Regions from separate parts of the Bacillus sp. WC2507 genome, predicted to be linked through region 2. Evidence: riboswitches for the same ligand, from Rfam matches in the RefSeq annotation. Region 2 holds a riboswitch; the other holds the start of a gene.
What was found. Region 2 has a riboswitch for magnesium ahead of mgtA (magnesium-translocating P-type ATPase). Riboswitches for the same ligand answer to the same signal wherever they lie in the genome.

Region 1 (8,352 bases), 2.5 Mb from region 2:
AAGAGAATGGACTACCGGTAACAACGGAAATGCCTGTTGTTATACGAAAAACATTCAAAGCCAATATACAAGATCGTATGCTTGTAACGATGGAAACGGTCAGAGAGAATATTCATGCAGGTGCAGATGTGACGTTAATTGATTCTAGAGAGCCAAAACGTTATGCTGGTGTAGAGGAACTAGTTGATCCAAAAGCAGGGCATATTCCGACAGCAGTAAACTATTTTTGGAAGGATGGAATTGTCCAATCAGGACAATTTAAGAATGAAGCTGGGCAACAAGAACGATTCCAAAATCTTTCGAAAGATAAGGAAACAATTGTATATTGTGGTTCTGGCGTTACAGCATGTCCAAACATTCTTGCATTGAAATTAGCTGGATTCCAAAATGTTAAATTGTATGCAGGTAGCTGGAGTGATTGGATTTCTTATCCAGAAAATCAAATTGCAAAAGAAGAAGATTAATCACTTGCATGCAAAAATAATTTGTATTAAAATAAGGTCACAAGCAAGAAATTGCTCGAAAAACTTTGTATTTTACACATTGGAAACAATGTGATAATATAACGACAAGTAAATAATACATCCTGCGGTGTACGTAACTTATTTATGTCTAAAACCGATGTTAGTTATACGGAAGCTCAATATTTAGCGACCATCATCAAGCCTTCCTTGTGGAGGAAGATGTAAGGTAACTGTGAGGGCATCCACCTGCGAGTAGCGGGTTTTTGGACATTTACGAGGAGCGGCACGTGCGGGGGTCTTATTTCAACTAACATTATATAAAATTCCTACGGTGTACGTAGCTTATGCATGTCTTAAACCAATAAGTTTAATATGGAAGTTCAATATTTAAATGTAGCTAACATGCCATCTTTTTAAGAAGGAAGTTACAAACATTTGTGAGAGCATCCACCTGTGAGAGCAGGTTTATGGACATCTAGAGAGAACGGCATATGTGGGGCTAAATAAAAACCTTAGGTTTTATACGTAAGGTTTTTTTGTTGTATACATTTATCCATGTTATCTTGATTCACCTGTGAAGTTTCCATAATAAATATAGCACTTTCTGTCTTCATCAATCTCTCTTGAATCTAAAGTGAACTCCATATACATGCCGTCGCGCTGAATAAATATGATATCGGAATGAAGAGATGGTAAAATTTCTTCATAGTTCCATACATCTTTACTTTCAATCAAGTTTGAACTCGTATCCTTTAGCTCTCTAATTTCAAAACCGATGTGGAAGTAAGTAGGATCTGAAGGATCGTTAGAAAAAGTTTCTTGTTGAATATATATAACTGCTGTTCCGTCTGGATCTACTGAAGTTGCGGTAACAACATATGTATTTTTATCTTTTATAAAATATTCACAAGTCATGCGTGCGATGATTTCAGAATTAGAAATATTTGCGTAGTTCCATAAAGCAGGATACCCTTTTGTTTCATCATTAAGTCGATATTCTAAGCGCATTTTATCCCTCTTCTTCCTTTTTCTTCTACTTTATCATGCCATCTTATATAATAGGAATAGAATTTAAAAAGGGGAGTGCGAAGGTGACAAAAACGAAATGGCTAGTAGGCGGTGTCGTAACGTCTTTAATGACCGGCACCTTATTTGGCTGCGCACAAGATCTTCCCCCAAAACCGAATGATAATAGTTGTTCAGATTGGGATTGGGATGATGAACTTGGGGTATGGCAGTGTGATGATAGTAGTTCAGGTTATCGTGGGCATTACTTTTATGGTGGGAGTTACTATCAAAATAAATCCACTTTTAAAAATTCATCGGCGTTTAAATCGTATCAATCGTCTGCGGAATTTAAAGGTGGAATTGGAAGCGGTTCAAAGGGAGGATTTGGGGGCTAAAATATGTCGCAGTACATAAGGGATCGAAAAGAGTTTTATTCGAAATATCCGAATTTTTGGTCGGATCTATATGAATCTGAGTATAGTTTGTTTCATATTTTCTCTATAACAAATCAGACTATGAAACAATTACAATTAGCAACTGAACGAATGGGGAAAATATTTTTCAAGACTGCTAGACTTTTGCGTAATTTAAGTAACGAACAGCTTCTTGAACTTGGGTTTCCTCCTGCGAGCTTATAGTTCATTAGAATGAAAGGGTTATATCCTGAATCTGTTATTTCGCGGTTTGATTTCGTTTTAACAGGTGATAACCAAATTAAAATGCTCGAGTTTAATAGTGATACACCAACTTTTATTATGGAATGTTTTCAAATGAATGGAAAAGTTTGCGAGAAACTAGGCTATGATGATCCAAACTCGGATCAAGAGCGATTACTATCTTCTGGTATTACAAAAGCCATAATGGAAGCGACCAAGGGAATAGACAACCCAAATGTTGTTTTTACAGCACATCATGAACATATTGAGGATTGGAATACGACCATGTATTTGAGTCAGCTATGTCATGTTGAAAATAAAGTAGTGCCAATGTCAGAACTTAGAATTACAAAAGATGCTTTAGTGGATAGGAATGGAGTACAGATTGATGTTTTATATCGCCAAACATATCCGATAGAAGATTTAATTGAGGATCAAGATCCTGAAACAGGAGACTTGGTAGGTGTGGAACTGTTGCAACTTGTAAAAGCCGGAAAACTTTTTATAATAAATCCATTGTCAGCATTTTTACTTCAGCCAAAATCAATCCAGTGTCTTATTTGGGGGTTAGCAGAAGAAGAGGCCTTTTATACAAATGAGGAACAACAGTGGATTAAAGAATATATGTTACCTACATATCTAGAACCAGATTTATTTTTAGGAAAAGATTTTTTCGTTCAAAAACCTTCATTTGGGAGAGAAGGAGATACAATTACCGTTCGCGATAAGGACGAAAATATTATGCTTCAAAATGCACACCAAACGTATAAAGCGTCACTACCGATATTTCAAAAGTATACAGAACTTCCAGTCATATCTTTGGAAACAGAGAAAGGGATGGAGAAACTGTCGTATGTGTTTGGTTCGTTTTTAATTGCTGGAAAAGCGAGTAGTATCGGTATTCGCGCGGGGGAAAAATTACGGGGAATGAATCGTACTATTTACCGGTAGGTATAAAAAAGGAGGAAAGTATATGATTAATTTTTTATTATATTTAGCAGTAACATTGGGACTTTTATGTATTGGTCTTTTCCTGATGGAAGTGACAACGAAAGTAAAAGAATTTAAGTTAATGGCCCAAGGAAATAAGGCGGTAAGCTATGTGCTTGGAGGACGATTACTTGGATTAGCTATTGTTTTATATTCGACAGCAGCTAATTCCATTTCACTTCTTGATATGGTTTCGTGGGGAGCAGTTGGGATTTTGGCTCAAATTATCGTCTTTTATCTAGCTGAGTGGCTTACACCACGCTTTAATATAAATAAAAGTCTCGAAGAAGATAATCAAGCAGTCGGTCTTTTCCTTATGTTTTTATCGCTTTCCATTGGGATTGTAATTGCAGGTTGTATAACTTATTAAAAACTTTACGTTAGTTTGCCATACCTTTCGAAAAAATTGTAGGCTACTGTTGACATCTATTTTAAATAAGAGTAACATTTTCTATATAATAAAAATAAGTCTCTGTTAGGTGAGGCTCCTGTATAGAGAAATGCTACTGCCCAAAAATGTCGAGAGACGCCAATGGGTCAACAGGAATGATCGAATTAAGGTTTTTCTTAACGTAGCTGGTAATGTACCTATGCTATACAGTGCTAAAACTCGGCGAGGGAGAGGTCCGTAGATTTCTAATTGTATTAGGAATCGTTTATTTGTGTATGTCATGACCTTTACTCTTTTCGGAGTAAGGGTCTTTTTGTTACCAAGCTATGAGTAGTTTCATAGTATAAACTATAAAATTAAACGAGGAGGTGAGGAGCATGTCAAATTCTGACTCGGTTCCGTTACCCATATACTTCAAATCAAAAATATATGATGTAGGCAGGAAACGACTTGTTCCTCCCTCTATATTTATCGTAATGTAGCGTTTATATGCACGTTTAAGCGCTAGACACTTTCGCGGTAAAGTGGAAAAATTGAGAAACAAAGCGTTTCTTCCTATGTTGTACAGGAGGAGACGATAATATGTTATATGCAAACAAAACTGTGGGTAACACGTCATATAAATTAAGTAAAAAATCAATGAAAGAACAAACAATGCTTCAAAAAAATAAAGATTTATTAATTGAAATCGCAACGAGAGATGTAAAATCTGTATTTGCGTATTTTAAAACAACAAGAGACGGATTATCTATGAAAGAGGCACAAAAACGCATTCAAGTATACGGCCGAAATGAATTAACTTCAAAAAGAGCGCGTATTGCAGAAGTAATGATGAAGCTAAGTGGAATGATCCCAGGTTTTTCAAAACAACATGTGCGTGATAGATTACAATGTGAGAAAATTACTGTGTCTCGAGTAGCGTGTTCAAGTGTAACAGGTTTAAACGGTGAATTAAAAATGATGGATTTACCAGTACAAGAACTTGTTCCTGGTGATATGATTTTTCTTTCAGAAGGCGATACAGTACCAGCAGATGTACGTATCATTTACGCGAATGATTTATTAGTAAATGAATCTGTGCTAACAGGAAAAGATGTAAGTATTGAGAAATTTGAAAGTTGCTATCACCTTGAGCGTAAACGATTTATTCCTTTAAAACGAATGAAAGACTATAATCCACTTGAACTTGAAAATGTATGTTTCAAAGGGACGTATATTGTTGGCGGAAATGCAAAGGCTGTAGTTGTTTCGACTGGGAAAAATACGTATTCAGGAATTCTTCATACTTGTTGTAGTAGAACGTCCTAATGTGTAAATGATGCTAAATATACAAAAACAATGTATAATAGACAAAGTTGAAAAAACGTAGAATGGTAATCTATTTATATAACCTTACGTGATGACGTGGGGTTATTATTTTTTGGGTAGGAGAGGAATTATGAAAAAAGTATTATTAGTTGATGGTATGGCACTATTATTTCGTGCTTTTTACGCAACAAGTGTCTACGGACAATTTATGAAACGACAAGATGGTACCCCTACAAACGGGATTCATGGTTATATGAAACATTTATTAACAGCTATGCAAGCAATTGAACCAACACACATCGTAACATGCTGGGATATGGGAAGTACGACATTTAGAACAGAATCGTTCTCAAATTATAAAGCGAATCGTGCAGCGCCGCCTGAAGAATTAATTCCGCAATTTGATTTAGTACAAGAAATGACTGCGAAATTGTCCATTCCAGTTATCGGTATGAAAGGGTATGAAGCGGATGATTGTATCGGTACGCTTGCAAAACAATACTGCAATGAAGCGGAAGTTTATATTTTAACAGGTGACACGGATTTACTTCAGCTTGTTGATAAGAACGTTACAGTTATGCTCTTGCGCAAAGGAATTGGAAATTACGAATATTACACACCAGAAAAAATTATGGAAGAAAAAGGCGTAGAGCCGTGGCAAATCGTGCATGCGAAAGCGTTCATGGGAGATACGAGTGATAACTATCCAGGGGTAAAAGGTATTGGTGAAAAGACAGCGTATAAGCTTATTCAAGAGCATGGAACAGTATCAGCTGTACTAGAAAATGTATCATCATTAACGAAAGCGCAGCGTACAAAGATTGAAAGTGATTTAGAGAACTTAGATATTTCATTACAATTGGCACAAATTCACTGTGAAGTTCCAATTTCATGCTCACTAGAAGAAGGATTGCACACAATGGATGAAGAAAAACTTAGATTCGTTTGTGAAGAAATGAATTGGGGAAGACCTGAAATATTAATCAATATGCTATAAATAGTTTTGTAAGAGGGATGTTGCATAAGTCGAACTTTGACTTGGTGACACCTTCTTTTTGTTTTGGAAAACAGTTTCTTAGTAAGTGGGAATATGTGTAATGAAACTTTAAATATTTCGAAAAGATAAATCGATATAAGATGATGGAAATGGTAATTTGTATAATTAAATGAAGCAATTTCAAAATGGTTTTAGGAGAATCTCTTTTTGTGTGTTCACAAAGTTGTCAGAAAATAAACAGAATTTTCATATGAAGTTCAAATGGAATTCACAACAATCAATTATTATAAGGGCACACAGATAATTCCTTATCTTTTATATAAACCATCCCCCAAGGAGGACAATGAAAATGAGAAAAAAAGTGAGAAAATCTTTTAAACAATTATTAATTGAAAATAAACAATCACTATTAAATAATAAAGAAAATATGAAAGAAATTGAAGAGAGAATTGAGAAACGACATGTAGCATACAGTGCTGCTAGCAATTGATAATTTTGCTTATGAAAAAAGCTTGTAGTTTGGATACTATCCAAACTACAAGCTTTTTCTTTTTTATTACCTCCACCAAATCCAAGCCCAAAAGTAATTTCGTATATTTCGAGGAGTAACGCGTATAAAACGTTCCCCGTCAAAGAAGCAATTTAAATTTGGAAGTGTTTCATCTGGATTGTCTGAAATAAAGGCGACAATGTTTTCGTTGCTTGTAACGGTTACTGTAATTGGTGGATCGGTAGGCGAGACTTGAAGTTGTAACGAAATATTGGCCGTATTTTTAAATTCATTATTAACAGGTGGACTTATCACTTGCACTGTGAATAACACGCTGATTGTTTCGTTTGGTTCCAAAGTAGTAGCGACTAGGAAACCGATATTTGGATTCGCTAGTGGAGAACGTTCACCGTTAATAAAGACAGTACCGTTCATAAATTGTAAACCTGCTGGAATGGTATCTTGTAAAGAAACGTTTGAAAGTGAAATATCAGAAGTATTCGTAATACGCACCGTATAATCAAAATATTGGTTTAAATAAGCTGAGCTGACGGAAGCGTTTTTTACTACTGTTGCAGTTATAAATTGAACTGGTATGCGTACAATGTTTGAATTAACAATGAAAGTAATAATCGGTTCTTGTGGTGTCAATTGGAAAGCTGCTGTAACTGTTGCGGAATTGACAATTGTATTGTTTGAAGGAATAGAAGTGACTAGAACTTCAAATGTTATCGTTGCTACTCCATCTGCAGGTAAAGCGCCGATATTCATACCAGTGTCTGGACGAACATTTGGAACAGGAGTACCGTTAATTGTTACGCTGTTTTCTATAAATGTTGTACCAGCTGGAATGATATCTAGGACAGAAGTACTGATTGTAGGAATTGGTGAATGATTTATTACTTCCAATGTGAAAGTTATGGTCTCTCCTGTTGTTACGATAGATTTATCAGCTGTCTTTTCAATGCGAACCATCGGATCAACTACTGTTGTTGTAACGGTATTTGTTTGCTTTGTAATTGCAATAGGCGGTTCATTCGGATCAATGGTAACAGTGTAGGAAACAGAAGCATCGTTATTGATTGCAGATTGAAGAGTTGAAGGAGATATTGTTACTTGGAAAGTAATAATATCAGATTCATTAGGAGCAAGGTTTCCTAACGTAATACCATTTTCAGGATTTGCGTTAGGCTGATTAATTCCGTTAATCGTAACGCTGCCCGTAACGAAGGTTGTATCTACTGGTACAGTGTCTATGGCAAGAAGATCTTCAATCGTTACATTACCGCTATTCGTAATTGTAATTGTATACGTTAAAGTTTGACTAGGTAATGCATTCGTGGTATTAACAGACTTGGTGGCAACGACATTATCATTTTGGACAGTTGTTGTGACAGTATTTGTTGTAGTCGTATTTGTAACAGGTAAGTTATTTGGGTTGACTATATAGTTAAAAGTAGTAATTGCTTCGTTGTTGAGTTCATTTGGTGTTGGAATAGAAGTTACAGTTACTTGGAAGGAAGTGATAGCATTTCCACCTACTATTATAGTGCCAATTGGTATGCCACTTACTGGATTCACTCCCGGAAGAGTTTCTCCGTTTACAATGACGCTATTTTCTATAAACGTAGTACCTTGAGGAATAATATCTTGAATGATTACATCATTTGCTGCAACATTACCAGTTTGATTGAGTGTAATCGTATACGTTAACGTATCACCGACCGTTGCAAATGCAAGGTCAACAGCTTTATTACTATTCAAATTCGCATGATGAATTTCTGTTACAGCAGCTGATGAAATAATAGTTTCGGTAATAGGTGGTTGATCTGGTACTGTGTATTCATATTGAATTGTACTCGTGTTAGAGATTGGATTTGTTTGTGGAATGGAAGTAACCCGTACTTGGAATAGAATAGTGGCTGTCGTATTAGGCGGAATGTTATCAATTTGTATACCATTAAGTGGGTTGTCATTTGGACGAGCGTTGCCATTCACAATAACGCTATTCTCTATAAAGCTCGTATTTGCTGGGATGATATCTGTAA
Region 2 (8,352 bases):
ATTATATGCTAAAAAGTCTAATTGTCCAACAGTTTCTGAAATAGTAAGTGGCAATTGTTCTTTGTATAATACCGGAAATAGTTTTACACATACTTCAAATGCTGTCATTGGTTTTTCCTTTAATAACTCAAGCACTTTAAACGCACGTGTTTCTTGCTTTTGTAATCTCGTTTCAATAAGTTGTTTCACATTTAGAACATCTTCTCCATGTCCTGATAAAATGCGCGAAATATTCATTTCACTTAAACGCTTTAACGTTTGATTATATTGTAATAACGGGCGTGCCCTTTCTGTTTGTCCCTCATATGGTGGTTCTAATATGGGATTTGAAGAAATATGACTAATGAGAGCATCCCCGCCAATTAATATTCCATCAGATTCTCTATATAATGAAATATGAGTGGAGGCATGACCCGGTGTTTCAATTACTGTAAACCCAGGTAAAGAATCAATGCAATCTCCCTCTCTCACAGTATGTGTTAACGATCTATTACAAGAATATTTAAGTGTTCTTGTCGTCAATAATGCTTCATCTTTCAAAAATGCTGCTGGAACACCAAATTGCAAAGCTGTCTCTCTAAAAAACTCATGATACCGCTTTAAAAATTCTGGATTTTGCGTGATCCAAGGTTCATTCCAAGGATGTCCAATAATGTTCGTTTTCTCAGAAAATATATTTAAAAGCCCACAATGATCCGCATGATGATGCGTAATGACTACTGTTTCAATATCTTCTATCGCATATCCTAATGCACCTAATTGACTTTCTAACGCATTTCTTGCCCCTTCTGTATTCGTCCCTGTATCAATTAATGTTAATGTCTCCCCCTCAACTAAAAACACATTTACAGTTTCAACTGCAAATGGCACAGGAATCTCCATTCGGTGAATCGCCGTCATGCTTAGCCCCCCTGTCTCTTTCCGGTTCAAAAATGAATACTTCTTCAGTTTACAACTTCTCCATATATTTGTCATTATTTTCAGATAAAAAGAGGTGTTTCCTATAAAAAAACGAATGTATGTACATTTATAAGAATTTCTAACCAAATTTAAAGGAGGAACATCATGTCTATTCAAAATATTTCCTTTCTCGGTGCAGGCTCTATTGCTGAAGCTATTATTGGTGGCTTGTTACATGCAAATGTTGTGAAAAGCGAACAAATTACCGTAAGTAATCGTTCTAACGAGACAAGGTTGCAGGAGCTACATAAAAAATACGGCGTCAAAGGTACGCATAATAAAAAAGAGCTACTTACTGATACAAATATTCTTTTTCTAGCAATGAAACCAAAGGATGTTGCAGAAGCGCTTACTCCTTTTAAAGAATATATACATAATAACCTGCTTATTATTTCGTTATTAGCAGGTGTTTCTACTCACTCGATTAGAAACCTACTTCAAAAAGATGTTCCGATTATTCGTGCGATGCCAAATACATCCGCCGCTATTTTAAAATCAGCTACCGCTATCTCGCCTTCAAAACATGCAACAGCGGATCATATTCAGACTGCCATCGCTTTATTTGAAACGATCGGTCTCGTCTCTGTTGTAGAGGAAGAAGATATGCATGCTGTCACTGCATTATCTGGAAGTGGGCCTGCTTATATTTATTACGTAGTGGAAGCGATGGAAGAAGCCGCAAAAACAATTGGTTTAAAAGAAGATGTTGCAAAGTCACTTATTCTTCAGACGATGATTGGTGCTGCTGAAATGCTAAAAGCAAGTGAAAAACACCCTTCTATTCTGCGAAAGGAAATTACTTCTCCTGGCGGGACGACCGAGGCAGGTATTGAAGTATTACAGGAGCATAATTTTCAACAAGCGTTAATTTCCTGTATTACACAAGCAACGAAACGATCACACGATCTTGGAAAAACATTAGAAAAAATAGCAAAAGAAAAATAAAAAAAATGGAGCTCAATCTTACTTGAGCTCCATTTTTTATAAACATATATTTTTTATTTATTATTCTTCCCAAAAATCTCTTCTTGCAGACGGCGACCAGTCGGTGTTGCTGCAAGTCCGCCTTCAGCTGTTTCACGAAGTGCTACTGGCATCGTTTGTCCGATTCTAAACATTGCCTCAATTACTTCATCACATGGAATTGTACTCGTTACACCAGCTAATGCTAAATCAGCTGAAATCATCGCATTTGCAGCTCCTGCTGCATTACGTTTTACACACGGTACTTCTACAAGTCCTGCAACAGGATCACATACTAAACCAAGCATGTTCTTTAATGAAATCGCCATCGCTGTAGCCGCTTGATCTTGTGTTCCACCAGCCATTTCAACTGCAGCTGCTGCTGCCATTCCACTTGCTGAACCTACTTCAGCTTGGCAACCTCCTGCCGCGCCGGAAATACAAGCATTATTCGCAACAACCATACCGAAAGCTCCTGCTGTAAATAAAAATTCAATCATTTCTTCGCGTGTCGGCTGTAATTTTTCTTGCAGTGCAAAAAGTACACCTGGCACTGTTCCAGCAGACCCTGCTGTTGGTGTTGCACAAATGATTCCCATCGCTGCGTTTACTTCATTTGTTGCAACTGCTTTACTCACTGCGTCCAAAATCGTATCTCCAGATAAGCCTTTTCCGCTCTTCATATACGCCTGAACTTTTACAGCATCTCCGCCAGTTAAACCAGTTGGTGATTTCACTCCGCGAATACCACGTTCTACTGCTTGCTCCATCACGACTAAGTTCTTTTCCATACCAGCAATTACTTCTTCACGTGAAATACTTCTAGTTTTCATTTCACATTGAATCATAATTTCTGCGATTTTTACATTTTGTTCTTTAGCTTGCGCCACTAGTTCCGCTGCGTTCCGAAACATGGTGTGTCCCCCCTGCAATTATTCCATAATAGTTACTTGACAAATATTTTCTTGCGCGTTTATTTCTTCAATTACTTCATCTGCTAATAATTCATCTGTTTCGATAACCATAAGCGCTCTTCTTCCTTTTTCTTTACGAGAAACACTCATTGTACTAATGTTAATTTCATGTTTCGCAAGGATTGAAGCTACTGCTGCAATAGCACCGAAGCGATCGTTATTTACAATAAGTAGTGCTGGACTCGTGCCTGTTAATTGAAGATCGAATCCATTTAATTCTACAACTTCAATTTTACCGCCACCAATTGAGCAAGCAACAACTTCAATTTCTTCTTCACCTTTATACAAACGAATTCTCGCTGTATTTGGATGAGGTGCATTTGCATCTTCTTCAATGAATTCTACTTCGATTTTGCGCTCTTTTGCTATGTCTAGCGCCTCTGGAATACGTAAGTCATCTGTTTCAAACCCTAATATTCCACCGATCAATGCTACATCCGTACCATGCCCTCGATACGTCTTTGCAAATGATCCATATAATGAAATGCTTACTCTTTCTGGTTCATGACGAAACAGCTGGCGAGCAACTTGCCCCATTCTTGCTGCGCCTGCTGTATGTGAACTTGATGGACCAATCATAACTGGGCCAATAATATCAAATACTGAGCGATACTTCATCATAACTCCCCCTAAACCTCTATGAAAAAATTTTTTACTATTCTATTAAGCTACCGAATCGGTTACTTTTCCAGTTGTACGACGTATTTGTTCTGCTATACAAATTGGATCGCTTTTGAATAACAGTGAAACAATATATCCTGAAATAATACCAGTTATCATAATAAATACGAAACTTAGCATTACCTTCATTTACTAATAATATAAGATACTCCACAATAAAGTCTTGTAGCAATCCAAAGTTTAACACAGAACCCCTTACAAGGATAGCATAAACAAGTGAAACTCCCATTGCTTTCATACCTTTTGGTGCTTTAAAGCTAAAAGGTGAAAAAAGACTTAGTACAAATAATAGTAATATCCTTCGTATTTATAATTTTCATATTCCTCTCTCACGATTTAGTCAACTTCACTTGTTACGACAAATGGCTAAAACGCATGCGGCCTACAATAAATTATATTCTGCCTTCATTATAGCTTGTTTTTAATAAAACGCTTACTTTTAATGAATTTTAAAAGTTCTGAATAACAATCCATTTTTGCTATTTGTACCACTCGTATGTCATCTGACTTATATAACAGTTTTTCTAAATAATCAGTACTATGTATTTTTATCCTATATCTTCACATCATTAAAACTTTCTGTTTCATCCAATTTAAACATAAAATGATAACAGTTTTATTTTAAATTTTTTTAGAAATAAAAAAAATGGCAACCTTTCGTCACCATTTTTTCACAACATTATTATCTTTCCACTGGAAATGATTTTAAATCCGTAGCTATTTCTGTATTAGAAAATAGCTCTCTTGCCTCTTTCCATAATTCCTTATATGTATCCCCTTGATAACGAGAACTAATATGAGTCAATATTAATCGTTTTGCATTTGCCTGAAGTGCAATACTCGCAGCTTGCTTAGATGTGGAATGAAAATAATCATACGCTTGTTGTTCATCTTCTGCCGCAAAAGTTGCTTCATGAACAAGTACGTCAGCGTCTTGTGCTAGCTCTCTACTCGCTTCACAATATCTTGTATCACCTAAAATGGTAATAATTCTTCCTTTTTGAGGTGGACCGATAAAATCTTTTCCATTTAGTATCGTGCCATTTTCTAATTCAACTACTTCTCCATCTTTTAAACGTTTAAAAAGTGGACCGGGTTTCACACCCATCTCCAGTAATTTATCGACTAAAAGAGCACCTTGTATATCTTTCTCTATAATACGATACCCAAAACATTCAATACCATGTGATAATCTTTTCGTTTCCACACGAAATTCATTATCCTCAAACACAGTACCTTCTTCTGTTATCTCAACAATTTCAAGTGGGTATTTTACATGTGTCGTACTTACTGACAATGCCACTTCAATAAATTGTTTAATTCCTTTTGGTCCATACACTGTTAAAGGTGTAGTCCCTCCTTGAAACGAACGGCTTCCTAATAAACCAGGCAACCCAAAAATATGATCACCATGTAAATGCGTAATAAATATTTTTTCAATGCGGCGTGGGCGTACAGATGTATGTAATATTTGATGTTGCGTCGCCTCGCCACAATCAAATAACCAAGTCTGCCCTCGTTCTTCTAACAATTGCAAAGCAATTGCCGAAACATTCCTTCCTTTCGAAGGAACACCTGCACCAGTTCCTAAAAATACAAATTCCACTTTCTTTCCTCCAGCTCTTTATATAATCTACCTTTCATCTTACGGAATGTTATTTCAAATGGCAAATCGAATTTACATAACCAATCATCTAGACAACTATATAACACGAACATTATACTTAAAAAACTTAGTAATCGTTCGTATTTTATGTTAAAATGATTATACTACATTTTAAGGGAGCGTTTTATTATGAAAGAAGCATTTCGTTTACAAACTGATTTTTCATCTTCATTTGATCGCTGGGTAAGTTCTTTCGTGTCTGATCACCCAGCACAATTAGAATGGACGACTTTGAAAGAATTAATCCATGAATATACAACAACACATACAAATGATTCGTTACCAACATATATTTCTTCAGCTTTAACATATTACGCACAACGCGTTTCAACAACAAATAGTTCAGAAATTGTTATTTTTGAAAATACTACAATCTCATAATCTGTAATAAAAAGCACTGTAATCAGTGCTTTTTATTTATTTCTCCACCTTATTTCAAAAAACTCCTCTTATTTCCTACTATATAGCCAGCATAAATCTATTTGAGTTTTCAAAAAAATGTATTGACACTACAAAATTACAGTGCTAACATTCAACATGTAATTGAATATGGTCTCTGTTAGGTGAGGCTCCTGTATAGAGAAACGCTGCTGCCCAAAAATGTCGAGAGACGCCAATGGGTCAACAGGAAAGGTCGGAATGAAGGCCTTTCTTAACGTAGCTGGTTTCAGTACCTATGCTATACAGTGCTAAAACTCAACGAGGGAGAGGTGCATGTATTTTGTCATACACAAAAACTGTTTTTATCTATGTTTACTAACAGTCTTTGTTGTGGACTCTTTTAACTGCGAATTCAGACCTTTACTCGTTTTGAGTAAAGGTCTTTTTACGTATATATGCACCTTACTATGAAACAAACATAGCATATTCAGAAACTACTAAATTGTACGGAGGTGAGGAACAGTTGGCAATTGATGATTCGGCCCAGATACCCATAATATGTTTTACGTTAATATTTCATCATGTAGGTAGGAAAGAAGCTGTTCCTCCTAATTTTAAATAGTTGAGTAACAGATTGTTTCCTCCTTCATGAAAAAGGAGGAACTACCAATGTTAAATTTACAAAAACAAGAAACAAAGCATTCATACGATCAAAATCATATGAAAACAAATAACGGATTACTGGTGGAAGTCGCAATACAAGATGTAAACAATGCGTTACGACTTTTAGAAACAACACAAAATGGCCTCTCTAAAATAGAAGCGTCTCATAGATTTTCTTTATATGGCCCAAATGAAATAGCTCATAATAAAACATCGCCGTGGTACATTCAATTTCTACTGGCATTTAAAAATCCATTTATTTTTGTTTTATTAGCTCTCGGCGCACTCTCTTTTTTCACAGATGATATACAAGGAACCATTGTCGTATCTGTAATGGTAATGCTAAGTGCAACGATCCGCTTTTTACAAGAGTTTCGTTCTCAAAAAGCTGCGGATCAGTTAAAAGCTATGGTTCGAACAACGGCAAGCGTCTTTAGAATAGATGGATTTGTACACGAAACAAAAAACGTAATGAATTTAAAGCAAAATGATCCAACGGAAATTCCAATTGAAGAACTTGTACCTGGCGATATTATTTCACTTTCGGCCGGTGATATCGTTCCGGCTGATGTGCGTATTTTATCAGCTAAAGATTTATTTGTGAATCAGTCTTCTTTAACTGGGGAAGCACTTCCTGTGGAAAAGTACGAAAACTGCTACCATACAGAGAATAAACATATTTTACCGAAAAACATGAAAAAAAATTACAATCCACTCGATATGGAAAACCTTTGTTTTATGGGTACAAATATTGTAAGTGGTAGCGCAAAAGCTGTTGTCATCTCCACAAGTACCGATACGTATTTCGGCTCTTTAGCAAATAAGGTAATTGGCAAGCGCGTAGAAACAAGCTTTGATAAAGGTGTAAACAAAGTAAGCTGGCTCTTAATTACATTCATGCTTATTATGGCACCTATCGTTCTTCTCATTAACGGATTCACAAAAGGTGATTGGCAAGAGGCTTTCTTCTTCGCTATCGCTATTGCTGTTGGTCTTACACCTGAAATGTTACCAATGATTGTAACTGCTAATTTAGCTAAAGGTGCTGTTAACATGTCTAAACAGAAAGTAATAGTAAAACAACTGAATTCTATTCAAAACTTAGGTGCTATGAACATTCTTTGTACCGATAAAACGGGAACTTTAACAGAAGATGAAGTTGTACTTGTTCGGCACTTAGATCCTAACGGTAATACATGTGATCGTGTATTACACTATGCCTATTTAAATAGCTTCTATCAAACAGGATTGAAAAATTTAATAGATAAAGCTGTTATGAAACATACAGAAGAAAACCAGAAGCTTGATCCATCCATTTTTCAAAAACTAGATGAAATTCCATTTGATTTTGCTCGCCGGCGTATGTCTGTCATCGTGAAAGATAGCTCAGGGGAACATACAATGGTTTGTAAAGGTGCCGTAGAAGAAATTTTATCTATTTGTAACTACACTGAAGTTGATAGCAAAGTTGTTTTTCTTACCGATGATATGCGCTCAAATGTAAAACAACTAAGTGAGACGTTGAATAGTGAAGGTATGCGTGTTATTGCTGTAGCTTATAAAAAAGATAGACCATTACATGATAAAGAGTACGTGATAAAAGATGAGAATGATATGATTCTCGCTGGATATATTGGCTTTTTAGATCCACCAAAACCATCTGCAGCTACTGCCATTCAAGCATTACAGAAACATGGTGTACAAGTGAAAATTTTAACTGGCGATAACGAAATCGTGACAAGAAAAGTTTGCAAAGAAGTTGGATTAAACATCGGTGAGCCTGTCCTTGGTTACGAAATCGATGCTTTACCTGATAAAGCATTAGCAAAATTAGCCGAAGAAACAACTGTATTTGCTAAACTAAATCCAATGCAAAAATCACGCATTATACGAGTATTACAAGGGAATGGTCACACTGTAGGCTATATGGGAGATGGTATTAACGATGCTGTAGCGTTACGTGAAGCTGACGTTGGCATATCTGTTGATACTGCAACTGATATTGCAAAAGAGTCTTCCGATATTATTCTACTTGAAAAAAGTTTAACGATATTAGAAGCAGGT

Region 1: another riboswitch for magnesium. It lies ahead of ACUN28_RS21475 (P-type ATPase); the one in region 2 lies ahead of mgtA (magnesium-translocating P-type ATPase).

Annotation. Positions count from the first base shown of each region.
Region 1 is NZ_JBQXPN010000001.1:4,082,099-4,090,450, reverse strand. It holds gene ACUN28_RS21510 (sulfurtransferase) at 1-464, shown strand, start outside; RNA gene ssrS (6S RNA) at 581-763, shown strand; RNA gene ssrS (6S RNA) at 785-968, shown strand; gene ACUN28_RS21495 (hypothetical protein) at 1,023-1,472, opposite strand; gene ACUN28_RS21490 (hypothetical protein) at 1,556-1,867, shown strand; partial or broken gene ACUN28_RS21485 (glutathionylspermidine synthase family protein) at 1,871-3,105, shown strand; gene ACUN28_RS21480 (DUF350 domain-containing protein) at 3,102-3,488, shown strand; M-box (ykoK) riboswitch at 3,583-3,748, shown strand; gene ACUN28_RS21475 (P-type ATPase) at 4,092-4,817, shown strand; gene ACUN28_RS21470 (5'-3' exonuclease) at 4,948-5,814, shown strand; gene ACUN28_RS21465 (FbpB family small basic protein) at 6,164-6,304, shown strand; gene ACUN28_RS21460 (DUF7507 domain-containing protein) at 6,371-8,352, opposite strand, start outside.
Region 2 is NZ_JBQXPN010000001.1:1,561,200-1,569,551, reverse strand. It holds gene ACUN28_RS08450 (MBL fold metallo-hydrolase) at 1-900, opposite strand, end outside; gene proI (pyrroline-5-carboxylate reductase ProI) at 1,066-1,905, shown strand; gene sdaAA (L-serine ammonia-lyase, iron-sulfur-dependent, subunit alpha) at 1,959-2,837, opposite strand; gene sdaAB (L-serine ammonia-lyase, iron-sulfur-dependent subunit beta) at 2,856-3,515, opposite strand; gene ACUN28_RS08430 (hypothetical protein) at 3,561-3,698, opposite strand; gene rnz (ribonuclease Z) at 4,261-5,184, opposite strand; gene ACUN28_RS08420 (DUF3932 family protein) at 5,374-5,625, shown strand; M-box (ykoK) riboswitch at 5,793-5,960, shown strand; gene mgtA (magnesium-translocating P-type ATPase) at 6,295-8,352, shown strand, end outside.